Regions from separate parts of the Pseudoduganella sp. R-32 genome, predicted to be linked through region 3. Evidence: predicted binding sites of a transcription regulator. Region 3 holds the regulator's gene; each other region holds the start of a gene.
What was found. Region 3 encodes sigma-54, which starts transcription at its own class of promoters, with help from an activator protein. Its sites were predicted from a motif close to TGGCANGNAANCTGCTTT; they were not measured.
Positions count from the first base shown of each region.

Region 1: the regulator sigma-54 is predicted to act here: its motif matches at 1,423-1,440, upstream of ACN9MU_RS06265 (TorF family putative porin).
Region 2: the regulator sigma-54 is predicted to act here: its motif matches at 1,405-1,422, upstream of ACN9MU_RS05995 (PEP-CTERM sorting domain-containing protein).
Region 4: the regulator sigma-54 is predicted to act here: its motif matches at 1,509-1,526, upstream of ACN9MU_RS28805 (PEP-CTERM sorting domain-containing protein).

Region 1 covers NZ_CP183987.1:1,343,859-1,347,304, reverse strand. The annotation lists gene ACN9MU_RS06275 (ammonium transporter) at 1-230, opposite strand, end outside; gene ACN9MU_RS06270 (P-II family nitrogen regulator) at 242-580, opposite strand; gene ACN9MU_RS06265 (TorF family putative porin) at 592-1,353, opposite strand; gene ACN9MU_RS06260 (accessory factor UbiK family protein) at 1,544-1,786, shown strand; gene ACN9MU_RS06255 (YifB family Mg chelatase-like AAA ATPase) at 1,855-3,375, shown strand; gene ACN9MU_RS06250 (TonB-dependent receptor domain-containing protein) at 3,444-3,446, shown strand, end outside.
Region 2 covers NZ_CP183987.1:1,285,234-1,288,679, forward strand. The annotation lists gene ACN9MU_RS05985 (SRPBCC family protein) at 1-335, opposite strand, end outside; gene ACN9MU_RS05990 (ArsR/SmtB family transcription factor) at 328-684, opposite strand; gene ACN9MU_RS05995 (PEP-CTERM sorting domain-containing protein) at 800-1,369, opposite strand; gene ACN9MU_RS06000 (outer membrane beta-barrel protein) at 1,585-2,175, opposite strand; tRNA gene ACN9MU_RS06005 (tRNA-Phe) at 2,402-2,477, opposite strand; gene ACN9MU_RS06010 (UbiH/UbiF family hydroxylase) at 2,553-3,446, shown strand, end outside.
Region 3 covers NZ_CP183987.1:1,026,325-1,029,770, forward strand. The annotation lists gene lptA (lipopolysaccharide transport periplasmic protein LptA) at 1-230, shown strand, start outside; gene lptB (LPS export ABC transporter ATP-binding protein) at 233-988, shown strand; gene ACN9MU_RS04805 (RNA polymerase factor sigma-54) at 998-2,494, shown strand; gene hpf (ribosome hibernation-promoting factor, HPF/YfiA family) at 2,567-2,926, shown strand; gene ACN9MU_RS04815 (enoyl-CoA hydratase/isomerase family protein) at 3,002-3,446, shown strand, end outside.
Region 4 covers NZ_CP183987.1:6,278,472-6,281,917, forward strand. The annotation lists gene ACN9MU_RS28795 (DUF4279 domain-containing protein) at 1-285, opposite strand, end outside; gene ACN9MU_RS28800 (DNA-deoxyinosine glycosylase) at 336-869, opposite strand; gene ACN9MU_RS28805 (PEP-CTERM sorting domain-containing protein) at 911-1,465, opposite strand; gene ACN9MU_RS28810 (DUF962 domain-containing protein) at 1,669-2,106, shown strand; gene ACN9MU_RS28815 (DMT family transporter) at 2,192-3,133, shown strand; gene ACN9MU_RS28820 (GNAT family N-acetyltransferase) at 3,130-3,446, shown strand, end outside.

The DNA.
Region 1 (3,446 bases), 320 kb from region 3:
ACCGGCGCGGCTGGCGCAGCAGCCGGGGCGGCTGGGGCCGCAGCAGCGGCTGCCTGGGCAGCGGCAGCATCAGCCGACGCAACGCCAGGTGCGGCCGCAGGTGCTGCAGCGGTTGCAGCGGCAGCCGGCGCTTCGGCCGGCTTGGCATCTTGAGCCAGCACAGGCAGAGCTGCGCTGAAAGCCAACAGGACAGTCACCCCCGCCAGCCATTTCTTAATGGTCTTGTGCATCACGGTTCCCCTTACAGTGCTTCGTTGCCGGTTTCGCCGGTACGGATACGGATTACTTGCTCCAGCGACGAGACGAAAATCTTGCCGTCGCCGATCTTGCCGGTGCGCGCGGCATTCTCGATTGCCTCGATGGCCTGGTCGACGATCGCGTCGTCAACGGCAGCCTCGATCTTGGTCTTTGGCAGGAAGTCGACCACATATTCCGCGCCGCGATACAGCTCGGTGTGGCCCTTCTGGCGGCCGAAGCCTTTGACTTCGGTCACCGTAATACCTTGCACGTTGATCGCCGACAGGGCTTCACGCACCTCGTCGAGCTTGAACGGCTTGATAATGGCGGTAATCATTTTCATACGAGTGCCTCTTAGAAGGTTTTGGACACGGTCAGCACCACGCCGCCCTTGCCCAGGTTTTTGCCATTGGTCGGCGCGATATAAGCGTCGCTGTTGGTCTTGATATAGGCCAGCGCAACGGATGCCACGCCGAAGTCCTTGGTGGCACCGACTTTCCAGTCGGTGTAGCTGAAGGCGCTGCTGTTCTTCACCTTCTGGCGGCCAACATGCAGGTTCAGGACGATGCCTTCATACACTTCCTGGTTGACGGAAGCGTCGATGTAGGTGCTGTGCTTGCTGTCGGCGAAGCCGAACAGGTTGCTCAGCGAATGCGAGTACTTGAGGGTGGCCGGGCCATAGCCGACCTGGCCATACAGCTCGCGGGTATTGGCGCTCGGATGCAGGTCGTTGGATGGATACACGTAAGCCAGGAAGCCCACGTCGTAGCTGACGCCAGGCGCGATTTCGCCGCGCTTGCCGCCGTACAGGTCCACTTCAACCGAAGCATCACCGCCGCCGTCCTTGACCCACTTGATGGTGGATGCCCAGGCGCCTGCATAGAAACCGGTCGGGTTGTTGACCCAGTCGGCGCCGCCTTGCAGCGCCGGTTTCAGGCGGGTTTGCGAGATACCACGGTAGCGGTAGTCGCTGGTGACGGCCGCGTTATAGCTGATCTCATTGTCAGGCTTCGCCTCGGGTGCGGCATCGGCCGCTTGGGCCAGGCCGGTTCCCATCGTTGCCATTGCGAGTGCGACTGCAGCGGTGAGACCCAGCTTCTTGCTCTTATGAATCATGGCGATTTCCTTTTGAGTGAACTTTTATTGCGGTTTAAAATTCAGTCTGAAACATAGCTTTCTTGCTTATTAGCAGATTGCGTGCCAGCTAGAAATCGTGCAGGAGTTGAAGTTAAGACAGCTTTCCGCACCATTTAAAGCCAAAGCCGCACCGTTGTGGTGCGAAATCTCACACATCAGGAATAAAAAAATGGACATGAACGCCTTCTTCAATGACCTGCAGCAGAAGGTCAACCAGGTCATCGAAAACTCGCCGGCCAAGGATATTGAAAAGAATGTCAAGGCGATGATGACCCAGGGTTTCGCCAAGCTTGACCTGGTGACCCGCGAGGAATTCGACATCCAGGCCCAGATGCTGGCCAAGGCCCGCGCCAAGCTGGACCTGATGGAATCGCGCCTGGCCGAACTGGAAGCCAAGCTGGCCGACAAGTAATCCCCTTGCGCTAGCTCAAACGGGCGGTGGCGCCCGAGGCCTACGATGTCGTAGACCGGGAGGCCACCATGAGCATCGCAGTCATCAAGAGCCGCGCCTTGGCCGGCATGCAGGCGCCGGAAGTCAGCGTCGAAGTCCACCTGGCAAACGGCTTGCCCGCCTTCGCGATCGTCGGCCTGGCCGACACCGAAGTAAAGGAATCGCGCGACCGGGTGCGCGCTGCCATCACGAACGCCGGTTTCGAACTGCCCCAGCATCGCATCACCGTCAACCTGGCCCCGGCCGACCTGCCTAAGGAATCGGGGCGTTTTGATTTGCCGATCGCCATCGGCATCCTCGCCGCCTCCGGCCAGATTCCTTCTTCCTCGCTGGAACAATTCGAATTTGCCGGCGAATTGTCGCTGACCGGAGAACTGCGCCCGATTCGCGGCGCCCTGGCGATGACATATGCCATGCAGCGCTCCGCCGGCGGCTCCGGCCGCGGCTTCATTCTTCCTCTCGCCAATGCCGACGAAGCCGCGCTGGTTGCAGGCGCGCGCATCTACCCTGCCGCCACCTTGCTGCAGGTATGCGCTCACTTCGGCCTCGATCCAGATGGCAGCTTTGCCCTCCCCCGCCACGTGGCGCAGCCCTTGCCGCTGCCGCCATCGATTCCGGATTTTGCCGACGTTAAGGGACAGATCTTCGCCAAGCGCGCAATGGAAGTGGCTGCTGCCGGGCGCCACTCGGTGTTGCTGGTCGGCCCGCCCGGTGCCGGCAAGACCATGCTGGCCACCCGCTTCGCCGGCCTGCTGCCTTTGATGACCGACGACGAAGCGCTGGAAGCCGCCGCCGTGCAATCCCTGATCAGCGGCTTCACCGTCGAAGGCTGGAAAGTGCGCCCCTTCCGCGCGCCGCACCATACCTCGTCCGGCGCGGCCCTGGTCGGAGGCGGCAGCGTGCCCCGGCCGGGCGAAATCTCGCTCGCGCACTGCGGCGTTCTCTTTCTCGACGAACTTCCCGAATTCGATCGCCGTGTGCTGGAAGTCCTGCGCGAACCACTCGAGTCGGGCCGCGTCACGATCGCCCGCGCCACGCGGCACGCCGACTTCCCCGCCCGCTTTCAGCTAATCGCCGCCATGAATCCCTGTCCCTGCGGCTACCTCGGTCACCCTGCCGGTCTATGCCAATGCACTCCCGACCAGATCCTGCGCTACCAAAGCCGCGTATCGGGGCCCCTGCTTGACCGCATCGACATGCAGATCGAAGTCGGCCCCGTACCACCTGACATCCTGCAAGCGGACGCAGTGGGTGAACTATCAGAAACCATCGCCGCCCGGGTGCACGCGGCCTTCGAGCGCCAGATCGCCCGCCAGGGCAAAACCAACCAGCAACTGACGCCACGGGAAATCGACCGTTTCTGCAAGCCGGATTCCAGCGGCCAGGCTGTGCTGCGAGCGGCCATGCACAAGCTGCACTGGTCGGCCCGCGCCTATCACCGCGTATTGCGTGTGGCCCGCACCGTGGCCGACCTGGACGGGCAGAAGCAGATCGGCAGCAAGCATGTCTCCGAAGCGATCAACTTGCGCCGCGCCCTTCGGCAACTCTAAGTTTCAAATGTAATTCCACGTAAATGCGTGGTTTTAGCGGCGGTTTCTTCGCTAGAATTGCCGCCACCATG
Region 2 (3,446 bases), 260 kb from region 3:
CGGGTCCTGCCATCGACCTCGGCGAACAGCACCGTGACGCGGAACAGCGGCGGCGTGTCGTCCGTGGCGCCGTGGTCGTAGACCAGCTTGTGCAGCGGCTCCACCACATGGTAGGTGGTCTTGTTCGGGAAATCGGTACCGTCCGGGCCGTGCATGGTGTAGCGCCACGTGCCGCCGACGCGCAAGTCCTTGCTGTGCGTGGTCAGCGTAAAGCCGCGCGGCCCCCACCATTGCGCGACCTGGGCCGGATCGGTCCACGCATCCCATACCGCCTGCACCGGCGCGTCATAGGTGCGGATAATGCGAATCTCATTCGGGGCGCTGAATTCAGCCATTTTCGTCTCCTTTAGGTGGGTTTTTTGCGGTAACGGTTTTCAGGTAGGCATCGAGGCGGTCGAAACTCTCTTCCCAGAACACGCGGTATGGCTCCATCCAGTCGGCGGCATCCTTCAGGCCATCGCCATTGATTTTGCAGGAGCGCCACTGCGCCTTGCGCGTCTTGGTAATGAGGCCGGCTTTTTCCAGTACCTGCAAATGCTTGGTAATGGCGGGCAAGCTCATCTCGTCCAGGAAGGGCTGGGCCAGGTCGGAAACGTTGGCCTCACCCTGCGACAGCCGCGCCAGCATGGCACGCCGTGTCGGGTCTGCCAGGGCAGAAAAAGTTTGGCTGAGCGCGTCTTGCATCGAATTTCACCAATCATTTAATTAACCGATTGGTTTAATATAAGTCGGAGAACGGGCGCCGTCAAGAAAGAAAAACGCCGATCGCGAGGATCGGCGTTTTCAAGGAGCGTTCAGCTTACTTGCGAGGCTTGCGGCGCGAAACGGCGATTCCCGCCAAGCCCAGGGATAGCAGCAGCATGCTGGCTGGCTCTGGCACGTCATTCGGTGTCGTGGTGTTGGTGAAGGAGAAGCTCAGGTCATTGAACTCGAACGGACCGTTGTCCAAGTCTTCGAAGCTCACCAGCGTGGTGTTGGGAAGCCAGTTGCCCTGGACGCGCGCATGCAGCGCGCCGTCAGGATTGCGGCTGGCCAGGCCCGTGAAAAAATCCGTGTTGGTATTGTTGACGTGCAAACGGAAGACGAGTTCGCTACCCGTGGCAAAGCTGCCCAGGTTCACAGTCGCGCCAACGGCGGAGCCGTGATTGTTGAACAGGAAAATGTCATTGCCGGCGATGCCGTCGTCGGTAAAGAGGTAGAGGTCGTTGCTGTAAGAAGCGGAATTGCCTTCGTACCGTGCAATGATGTTGGCAGTATTGCCGACCAGCACAGGATTTCCCTCGTTACCGGAAGCTGCAATCGGGAAGGCAAAGGCGGAAAGTGGGGCAATCAGTGCGATGGCAGCCAGGAGCTGGCGAACAGGTTTCATATTGAGTCCAAAAAGTTAAAAAAGACTCAACAGGCTTAGCACATATCATGCCATAACAACAACGTTACCGTTTTCACTTGTAGTTACAAGCGGTCACGATTTGTTTTACTCATCAAATTCGTTGCTTTACAGTTAATGTGTAAAGTATTCCGACATCTTCGCCCACGCTCGCAGACCGGGGCGATCCGCGAGTGATGGGCGAATGCCGATTCACATCAGAAGTAGTAGTTGCCCGAAATGCCAACGTGGTTGGCTTTCACTTCAACTTTGTTGTAGCGGTTCTTGACTTCAAATTTCTCATTCACGTAACGCAGTTTGATGCTGATGTGCGGCGTGAACAGGTACTCCCCTTCCACCACGGCGCTCAGGGTGTTGTCGAACTTCACGTCCTCGATTTCGGCCGCGCCGCTGCCGCTCAGCTTGGCGCCCGTGACGTAGCGCAGGCCGGTGCCAATCTTCCATTGCGGGTCGATATGGTAGAAAGCCAGGGCTTCGATCGGGAAGCGGTTGAAGTGCAGGTCGCCGTTGCGCGCAGACTGGTTATCCACGTGGAAGTTGACGCTGGTTTGCGCCGAAAACTGCTCATTGATGCGGAAGTCCAGGCCGCCGGTGAAATAGACGCCGGAGCCGGCACGGATGCTGGCGGTATCGCCATTGGTGTACTCGGCAGTGGCCAGTTTGTCGCCGCCAGCGCTGGCGCCGAGGCCGACGAAGGGACGCACGGTTTGAGCCGGGGCAGCAGCGTCCTGGGCGTAGGAGGAGGAGGCGATTGCCAGTGCGGCGAGGGCGAATACAGCTTGTTTCATGCTAAAGATCTCTTGTTTTGAAAGTGTGGGAAAAGGCATTACCCAGGGGTACTGAGGTAGCTTGCCATCCGGCATATCGGTCATATTATTTGCCGGGAGGAAAGTAAGCGCGAGATAGTATCATGTTGATACCTTTGGAAAATGCGCTAATTCTCACAAAGTCAAAAGGCGGGCGCACAAAACGAAAACGCCGACCACTAGGGTCGGCGTTTTCACTTTTTATTCTTGGTGGCCCGGGGCGGAATCGAACCACCGACACAAGGATTTTCAGTCCTCTGCTCTACCAACTGAGCTACCAGGCCAAGAGGCAGCATTATAGCAGGGAATCCTTGGTTTGCAATAGCCTTTTTCCATTGAGGGAAAGCTATAATGCGCGGATGAACAAGCCCACGCATCACCATGTGCAGACCGCGGTCTGCATCGTCGGCAATGGCGCCATAGCCAAGACGGCAGCCCTTGCGTTTGCCCAGTCCGGATTGAGCGTAACTGTGCTTGGCCCACCCCCGGCGCCGATGCGCCCGGACGAGGCGAGCTGGGACGTCCGCGTGTTCGCCCTCAACCATACTGCCCACCGCCTGCTCGATTCGCTGAAAGTATGGGGAGCGATGGATCAGTCGCGCATCGCCCCGGTCGACGCCATGCTGGTCAATGGCGACGGCAGCAAGGCCGGCGCGCTGAACTTCGATGCCTACGGCGCCCACACCGGCACCCTGTGCTGGATCGTGGAAGACCGCAACCTGAACCAGGCCCTGGATGCAGCGCTGCGTTTCGCGCAGAACGTGCATTTCGTGCAAGGCAAGGCCGTCGCGCTGAAGCATGACGAGCAGGGCGCCGTGATCACCCTGGACGATGGTTCCCACCTTGGCGCTTCGCTGGTGGTTGGCGCCGACGGCGCCCAGTCCTGGGTGCGCGGCCAGTGCGATATCGGCCTGGATTACCGTCCTTATAACCAGAGCGGCGTGGTGTCCAACTTTGCCTGCGAATTGCCGCATCACGGTGTCGCACACCAGTGGTTCACCGGCGAGCAGGGCATTGTCGCCTTGCTGCCGCTGCCGGGCAGGCAGGTCTCGCTGGTATGGTCGGCGCCGGACATGCTGGCCGATTCCCTGTGCCGCGAAGGTGCTACAGCGCTGGCCGAAAGGCTGGCTGCTTTTGCGCAAGAGAAGCTGGGCAAGCTGACCCCGCTGCAGCCGGAAGTCGTCAAGGCCTTCCCTTTGCGCTTGATGCGCCCCCATGCGATGGTGGCGCCGCGCGTGGCCCTGGTGGGGGAC
Region 3 (3,446 bases):
AACAGGTTGAACTGGTGAAGATGTTCAACAAGGCCACCATCCGCCGCCTGGAAGGCGGCAAGCAGAACGACGAAGTGCAGGGTGAGTTCATTTCTTACGACAGCCGCAAGGAATTTTTCAGCGTGCGCAATTCGGCCAGCGGGGAGAGCAAGCCCGGCGGCGGTCGCGGCACCATGGTGATCCAGCCGACCCGTACCGAACCCCCAGCGACGCCGACGGAGAAGAAGTAAGCATGCAAGCAAATAACTGCGCCAGCACGCTGGTCGTGCGCGGCCTCCAGAAAACCTATGGCAAGCGACAGGTGGTGCACGACGTTTCGCTGCAAGTCGATTGCGGTGAAGTGGTCGGCCTGCTCGGTCCCAACGGTGCCGGCAAGACTACCTCTTTCTACATGATCGTCGGCCTGGTGGCTTCCGATGCAGGCACCATCGATATCGGCGGCACCGACGTGTCGAGCCTGCCGATCCACAAGCGCGCCACGCTGGGCCTGTCCTACCTGCCGCAGGAAGCTTCGGTGTTCCGCAAGCTGACGGTGGAAGAAAACATTCGTGCCGTACTGGAACTGCAGAAGGTGGACGGCAAGCCTCTGCCCAAGGCGGAAATCAAGCAGCGCCTGGAATCGCTGCTGGCCGACTTGCAAATCGAGAAGCTGCGCGAGAACCCGGCCCTGTCGCTGTCGGGTGGCGAGCGCCGCCGCGTGGAAATTGCGCGCGCCCTGGCCACCAACCCGCGCTTCGTGTTGCTCGACGAACCGTTTGCCGGCGTGGATCCGATCGCCGTGATCGAAATCCAACGTATTGTGCGTTTCCTGAAGGAGCGCAATATCGGTGTGCTGATCACCGACCATAATGTGCGTGAGACCCTCGGCATTTGCGACCGCGCCTACATCATCAACCAGGGCGCCGTGCTGGCCTCGGGCCGCCCGGACGACATCATTGCCAACGAATCCGTTCGCCGCGTCTACCTCGGCGAACACTTCCGCATGTAAACGAAGGCCATGAAACAAACACTGCAACTGCGAACCTCGCAACACCTGGCGCTGACGCCGCAGCTGCAACAATCCATCCGCCTGCTGCAGCTGTCCACGCTGGAGCTGCACCAGGAGTTGGAACAGCTGCTTGGCGACAATCCCATGCTGGAGCGCCTTGACGACCCGCTCGACCACTCGGTACGGCTGCTGGCCGATGGCGCCATCAGCCAGGGCAACGGCAATGGCACCGAAGCTCCCGCCACGCCTTCGGCTGAAGGCCCGCAAGGCGAGGGCGGCGAAGCCCCGGCCGCTGCCGGCGAAAGCGATACCTATGAAGGCGGCGACCATGAAGCCGGCAACGGCAGCGACGACGCCGACTGGAGCGCCAGCGCCGGCAGCAAATCCGCCGACGACGAAGACAGCCGCCCGCAACTGGAAGCTTCCGGCTGCACGCTGCGCGAACACCTGCTCGAGCAGATGCGCGTCACCGTGCAGGAGCCGCGCGACCGCGCGCTGATGGAACTGATCATCGATGCGCTGGACGAGAACGGCTACCTGGAAGAGCCGCTGGAAGAAATCCACGAGCGCCTGCCGCCCGAGCTGGAAATCGAACTGGACGACCTGCGCTGCAGCCTGGTGCTGCTGCAAAGCTTCGATCCGCCCGGCGTCGCCGCACGCAATGCCTCCGAATGCCTGGCGCTGCAGATCAGGCGCATGCCCGGCGTGCCGCTGGTGACGCGCCGCATGGCGCTGACCATCGTCGAGAAGCACCTGACCTGGTTCGCCCAGCGCGAGTTCACCAAGCTGAAGAAAGCGCTCGACTGCGACGATGAAGACTTGCGCGAAGCACAGTGCGTGATCCGCCAGTGCAACCCGCATCCGGGCGCCGAATTTGCGTCAGGCGAGTCAGACTACGTGGTGCCGGACGTGATCGTGAAAAAGGGCCGCGGCGGCTGGATCGTCACCCTGAACAACGACGTGGTGCCGCGCCTGCGCGTGAACGCGCTGTATGCCAACCTGCTCAAGCAAGGCAAGAGCGAGTCGCAGATGAATGGCCAGCTGCAGGAGGCCAAGTGGTTGATCAAGAATATGCGCCAGCGCTTCGACACGATCCTGCGCGTCGCGGAAGCGATAGTAGAAAGACAAAAGAACTTTTTCAGTCATGGCGCAGTGGCCATGAGACCCCTTGTGTTGCGTGAAATTGCTGATACACTGGGACTACACGAGAGCACTATTTCTCGCGTAACAACTCAAAAATATATGCTCACCCCGCATGGCATGTTTGAGTTGAAATATTTCTTTGGTAGCCACGTCGCGACCGAAGCCGGGGGGGAGGCTTCCTCGACTGCGATACGGGCACTGATCGTGCAATTGACAGGAGCAGAAGACCCGAAAAATCCTTTATCCGACAGTAAGATTGCGGACATGCTGGGTGAACAAGGCATGGTGATTGCGCGACGGACTGTTGCCAAATATCGAGAAGCGTTGAAGATCCCTCCAGTTAGCCTCCGCAAATCGTTGTAGTGCAGTGCATGGGTTCCTCTGTGCGTTTCGGCGTGCACGAACTCGAGAGCGACATCATCTTTAGGAGTGTGTATGAATCTCACCATCAGTGGACATCATGTCGAAGTGACCCCAGCCATTCGCGAGTACGTGCAGAACAAGCTGGAACGAGTCAAGCGCCATTTCGATCAAGTAATCGATATTGCTGTCATCCTGACTGTAGATAACCTCACCGAGAAAGAGAAACGCCAGAAAGCCGAAATCAACCTGCGCATGTCTGGCAAAACTGTTTACGTCGAAAGCCTGTCGCAAGACCTTTACGCCGCCATCGATACCCTGATTGATAAACTGGATCGCCAGGTCATGAAATACAAGGACCGTGTGCAGAACCACAGTCATGCGGCCATCAAGCATTTCCCGGATACGTATGAGGCACCACCCACCGCCATGTAAAGGACTGGCCGTGCAGCACACCAAAGGGCGCAATTGGCGCCCTTTTTTGCGACCAGTGTGCGTTAGAATATTTGCATGAGCGAACACGTACACACCCAACTCTCCAACGGTACCGGCTTCATCACGCTGGACCGCCCCAAGACCCTCAATTCACTGTCCCTCGACATGGTGCGCGCGATGACGCAGGCGCTGCTGGCATGGCGCGACGATGCGTCGGTGGCGGCGGTCGTGGTGCGCAGCAGCAGCGAACGCGCGCTGTGCGCAGGCGGCGATATCCGCTTCTTCCACGACGTCGGCCGCGGCAATACGCAAGGCGGCAGCGCGCTGCTGGAGGACTTCTTCACCGAAGAATATGCGCTGAACCATTTAATCCATTTCTACCCCAAGCCTTATGTGGCGCTGATGGATGGCGTGGTGATGGGCGGCGGCATGGGCATCGCGCAGGGCGGGCCGGAGTGCGGCGTGCGCATCGTCACGGGCCGTACCAGGATGGCGATGCCCGAGGTGAACATCGGCCTGT
Region 4 (3,446 bases), 1.6 Mb from region 3:
AAAGACGCATCGCAAATTGAACGTAGTTTTCGCATCAATGATCTTGGCTGAAAAAGGTGCCAGCTGAGCCACAAGCGCGCCCGACATCTCATACACGTCAATCACGTCACTTTCAACTCGGCCTGCGGAAACTTCCCAGGATGAGTTTCTGGGAAGCGGCACTTCAGGTCGACGTTCCCCTTTTCGCCGAATTGACGTCGCCGAGAGACCGACATGGACCGAGATCTCATCTGGATCGAAATCACCACCATACATCGCGAAGTAGACTTCGCCCCTACTTGTCATGTTTCTTCCTAAGCTCGCACTGTCTGGTAATGGCCGATTGCGGCCTGCGTCTAATAATCATCGAACCGTCTCATTATCGGCTGTAATGCTATCCACAGTTTAGCTTTATCTGCGTAAGGCAAAGTGTAGGCCGGGCTACTCGAGGGCAAAGTCAAGATTTGATACGCAACAGCTCGGGAACCAAGCGCTTTGATGCCTAATTTCGCTGCCGTGCCGCCGTTGAACGCGATCGTTTTGATCGTCGGGAAGCGTCCGAGCAATCCGAGAAGGTCATTCTCGTTGCGGTTGCGAATTGCGCTATCCAGGCTTCCTCGGCGATGTGCTTCGGCGACGACGTCCCACAAGCCGATACCGTGTTCGCGCAGCGTTGCGAGTCGTGCGTGGTAGGTCATAGCGCGCAGGTCGACGTTGATCACCTGCCCCACCAGCTCCCAGAACTTGTTCTGAGGATTGCCGTAATACTCCTGCACCGCCAGCGATTTATCGCCCGGCAGGCTGCCCAGCACCAGCAAGCGGGTGCGATGGTCAACCACCGGGTCAAAGCAGCGCTTGCGCGCATCCTGGCATGTGTCGAGGTTCGTCATGCCAGCCATTCTATCAAGCGGGCCGGGCCCGCTTCCAGGCTTCAGGCCTTGCGGCGGCGTACCAGGCCGAAAGCACCCAGGCCCAGGCCGAACAGTGCCAGCGAAGCCGGCTCAGGGACGTCGGCAGCGGCGTTACGGCCTTCCACGGTGAAGGACACGAAGTCGGCGCCGCCGACCGCGTACGAGTCCACCATCGAAGTGTTTTGCCAGCGCACATTCAGCACATTGTCGGCTGCAAACTGCGCCCACTGTGCTGCGGTCAGGGCGATGGTGCCGGTGATGGTGTAGTCGTAGTCAGCCACGTTGGTCACGACATTGGAAGGGCCGCCGTTGGTGCTGCTCCAGTGGGTCAGTTGCACATTATCGAGGAAGAAGTTCAGGTATTCGTCGAAACCGGCATAGTTGGTGCCGTAGTCGCCCTTGGCGGTGATCGACAGGATGACGTCGCTTTGTGCAGGGCCGCTCAGGTTGAATGCACTGGTATAGCTTTGGCCAGTCGTCGTAATTGCAGTGGTGTTGCTAGCGATTACACCGGCGAAAGCGCTGGTGCTGGATGCGGCGGCGATCAGGGCTGCAGCGATCAGTTTCTTCGACATCAGTCTTACTCCATAGTGGTAAATAATAAACAGAACTGCTCATTAAGCAATATTGATGCCAGAGTGCATGTTTTGTTTCCAATCAATAAGTTAGGTTGAAAGCGAAACAAGAGGTGTAAAAAAATCCGACACCAAATGCCGATTCCTCAGGTGTAGAATCGAACGGTAGTGCTAAACAAACAACCACACTGGAGACCGCAACCATGAGCGAGCAGCGCGCCATCGTCACCCTGCTGTTGAAGTACAGCGAGAGTCACCTGAACCCCACGAATGAAGCGATCCACTGCGTGTGCGTGCCGCTGATCGTCTTCAGCCTGCTGGGACTGATCTGGTCCATTCACCCCTTGCTGGCGGTGGCGCTGGCGGCGGCATCGATGGTGTATTACTTCAAGTTGTCGCGCAATTTCGCGCTCGGCATGCTGCTGATGGCGGGCTTCATGCTGGCGGTGCTGAGCGCGCTGCCGCCGGCTGCGGTCCTGCCACTGAGCGGCTTGATCTTCGTCCTGGCATGGATCGGCCAGTTCATCGGCCACAAGATCGAGGGCAAGAAACCGTCGTTCTTCGACGACTTGCGCTTCCTGCTGATCGGGCCCCTGTTCGTCCTGGGCGTGCTGTATCGCCGCCTGAATCTCGCCTACTAAACCAGGGCGGCGCTGCCATGGCCGGGACTTGCGCGTCGCCGGCCGGCGCACTGCGCCGCTTCGAAGAAACACTTATACTGGCGGGATGCCTTCATCGATACTCTTCATTCTCGCCTGCCTTATCTGGGGTTCCACCTTCTTCGCGATTACCCTGCAACTGGGCGACATCGCTCCCGCCGTTTCCATCGTCTACCGCTTTGCACTGGCCTCGAGCGTTCTGTTCGCCTGGTGCCTGCTGCGCGGCGACAAGCTGAAGCTGTCGTGGAAGGCGCAGCGCTGGACCATCCTGCAGGGTTGCTGCAGCTTTGGCTTGAGCTATATCGGCACCTATAACGCGGAACAGTACGTCGTTTCGGCGCTGGTGGCGGTGCTGTTTGCGCTGATGGTGTTCTGGAATCCGATCCTGAACCGCATTGCCTTTGGCACGCCGCTGACCTGGCGCACCTGGGCTGCCGGCAGCGCGGCAGTCGGGGGCGTGGTGCTGCTGTTCTATCATGCGATTTCCGAGTCGCTGCGCGACGTGATGGCGGGCGGCCAGGGGCATTTCATCCTGGGCCTGGCCCTGGCGCTGGGCGCGACCATTGCGAGCTCGGTCGGCAATACGCTGGTGGTCAAGGTGCGCCAGCATGAATCGAATGTGCTGCTGACCATGGCCTGGGGCATGTTGTGGGGCACCCTGCTGGTGGCCCTGTGGGCGCTGGTGCGCGGCGATGCCTTTGTCATGCCGGCCACGGCTTCATACTGGGGCGGCTTGCTGTACCTGTCGCTGCTGGGTTCCGTGATCGCGTTCGCCTGCTACTTCACGCTGATCGACCGCATCGGCACGCAGAAGGCGGTGTATATCGGCGTAGTGACGCCGGTGATTTCCGTCTTGCTGAGCATTCGCCTTGAACATTACCGGCCGGGTTGGATGGAAGTCCTGGGCATGGTGGTGTGTATCGCCAGCGTGGCCTGGGCGCTCAAGGCGCCGTCGATGCCGGCCAGCCGCATTCCTGTTGACCTTAAACCTTTGAAGAAAGCTTCATGAGCAATTTGACTATCCGCCCTGCCCGTCCGGAAGACGTGGCGTCCATCATGGCCATGATCCGCGAACTGGCTGTTTTCGAAAAACTGGAACACCTGGTGGTGGCTGACGAGGCCATGCTGCATGAGGAAATGTTCGGCGCCAAGCCAGGCGTGGAGGGCATCGTCGGCGAGGAGTCGGGTGAAGTGGTGACTTATGCCCTGTTCTTCCACAATTTCTCGACCTTCCTGTGCAAGAAGGGGCTGTACCTGGAAGACCTGTACGTGAAGCAGAACCGCCGCGGCGCGGGCTATGGCAAGCAGATGCTGGCGGCGCT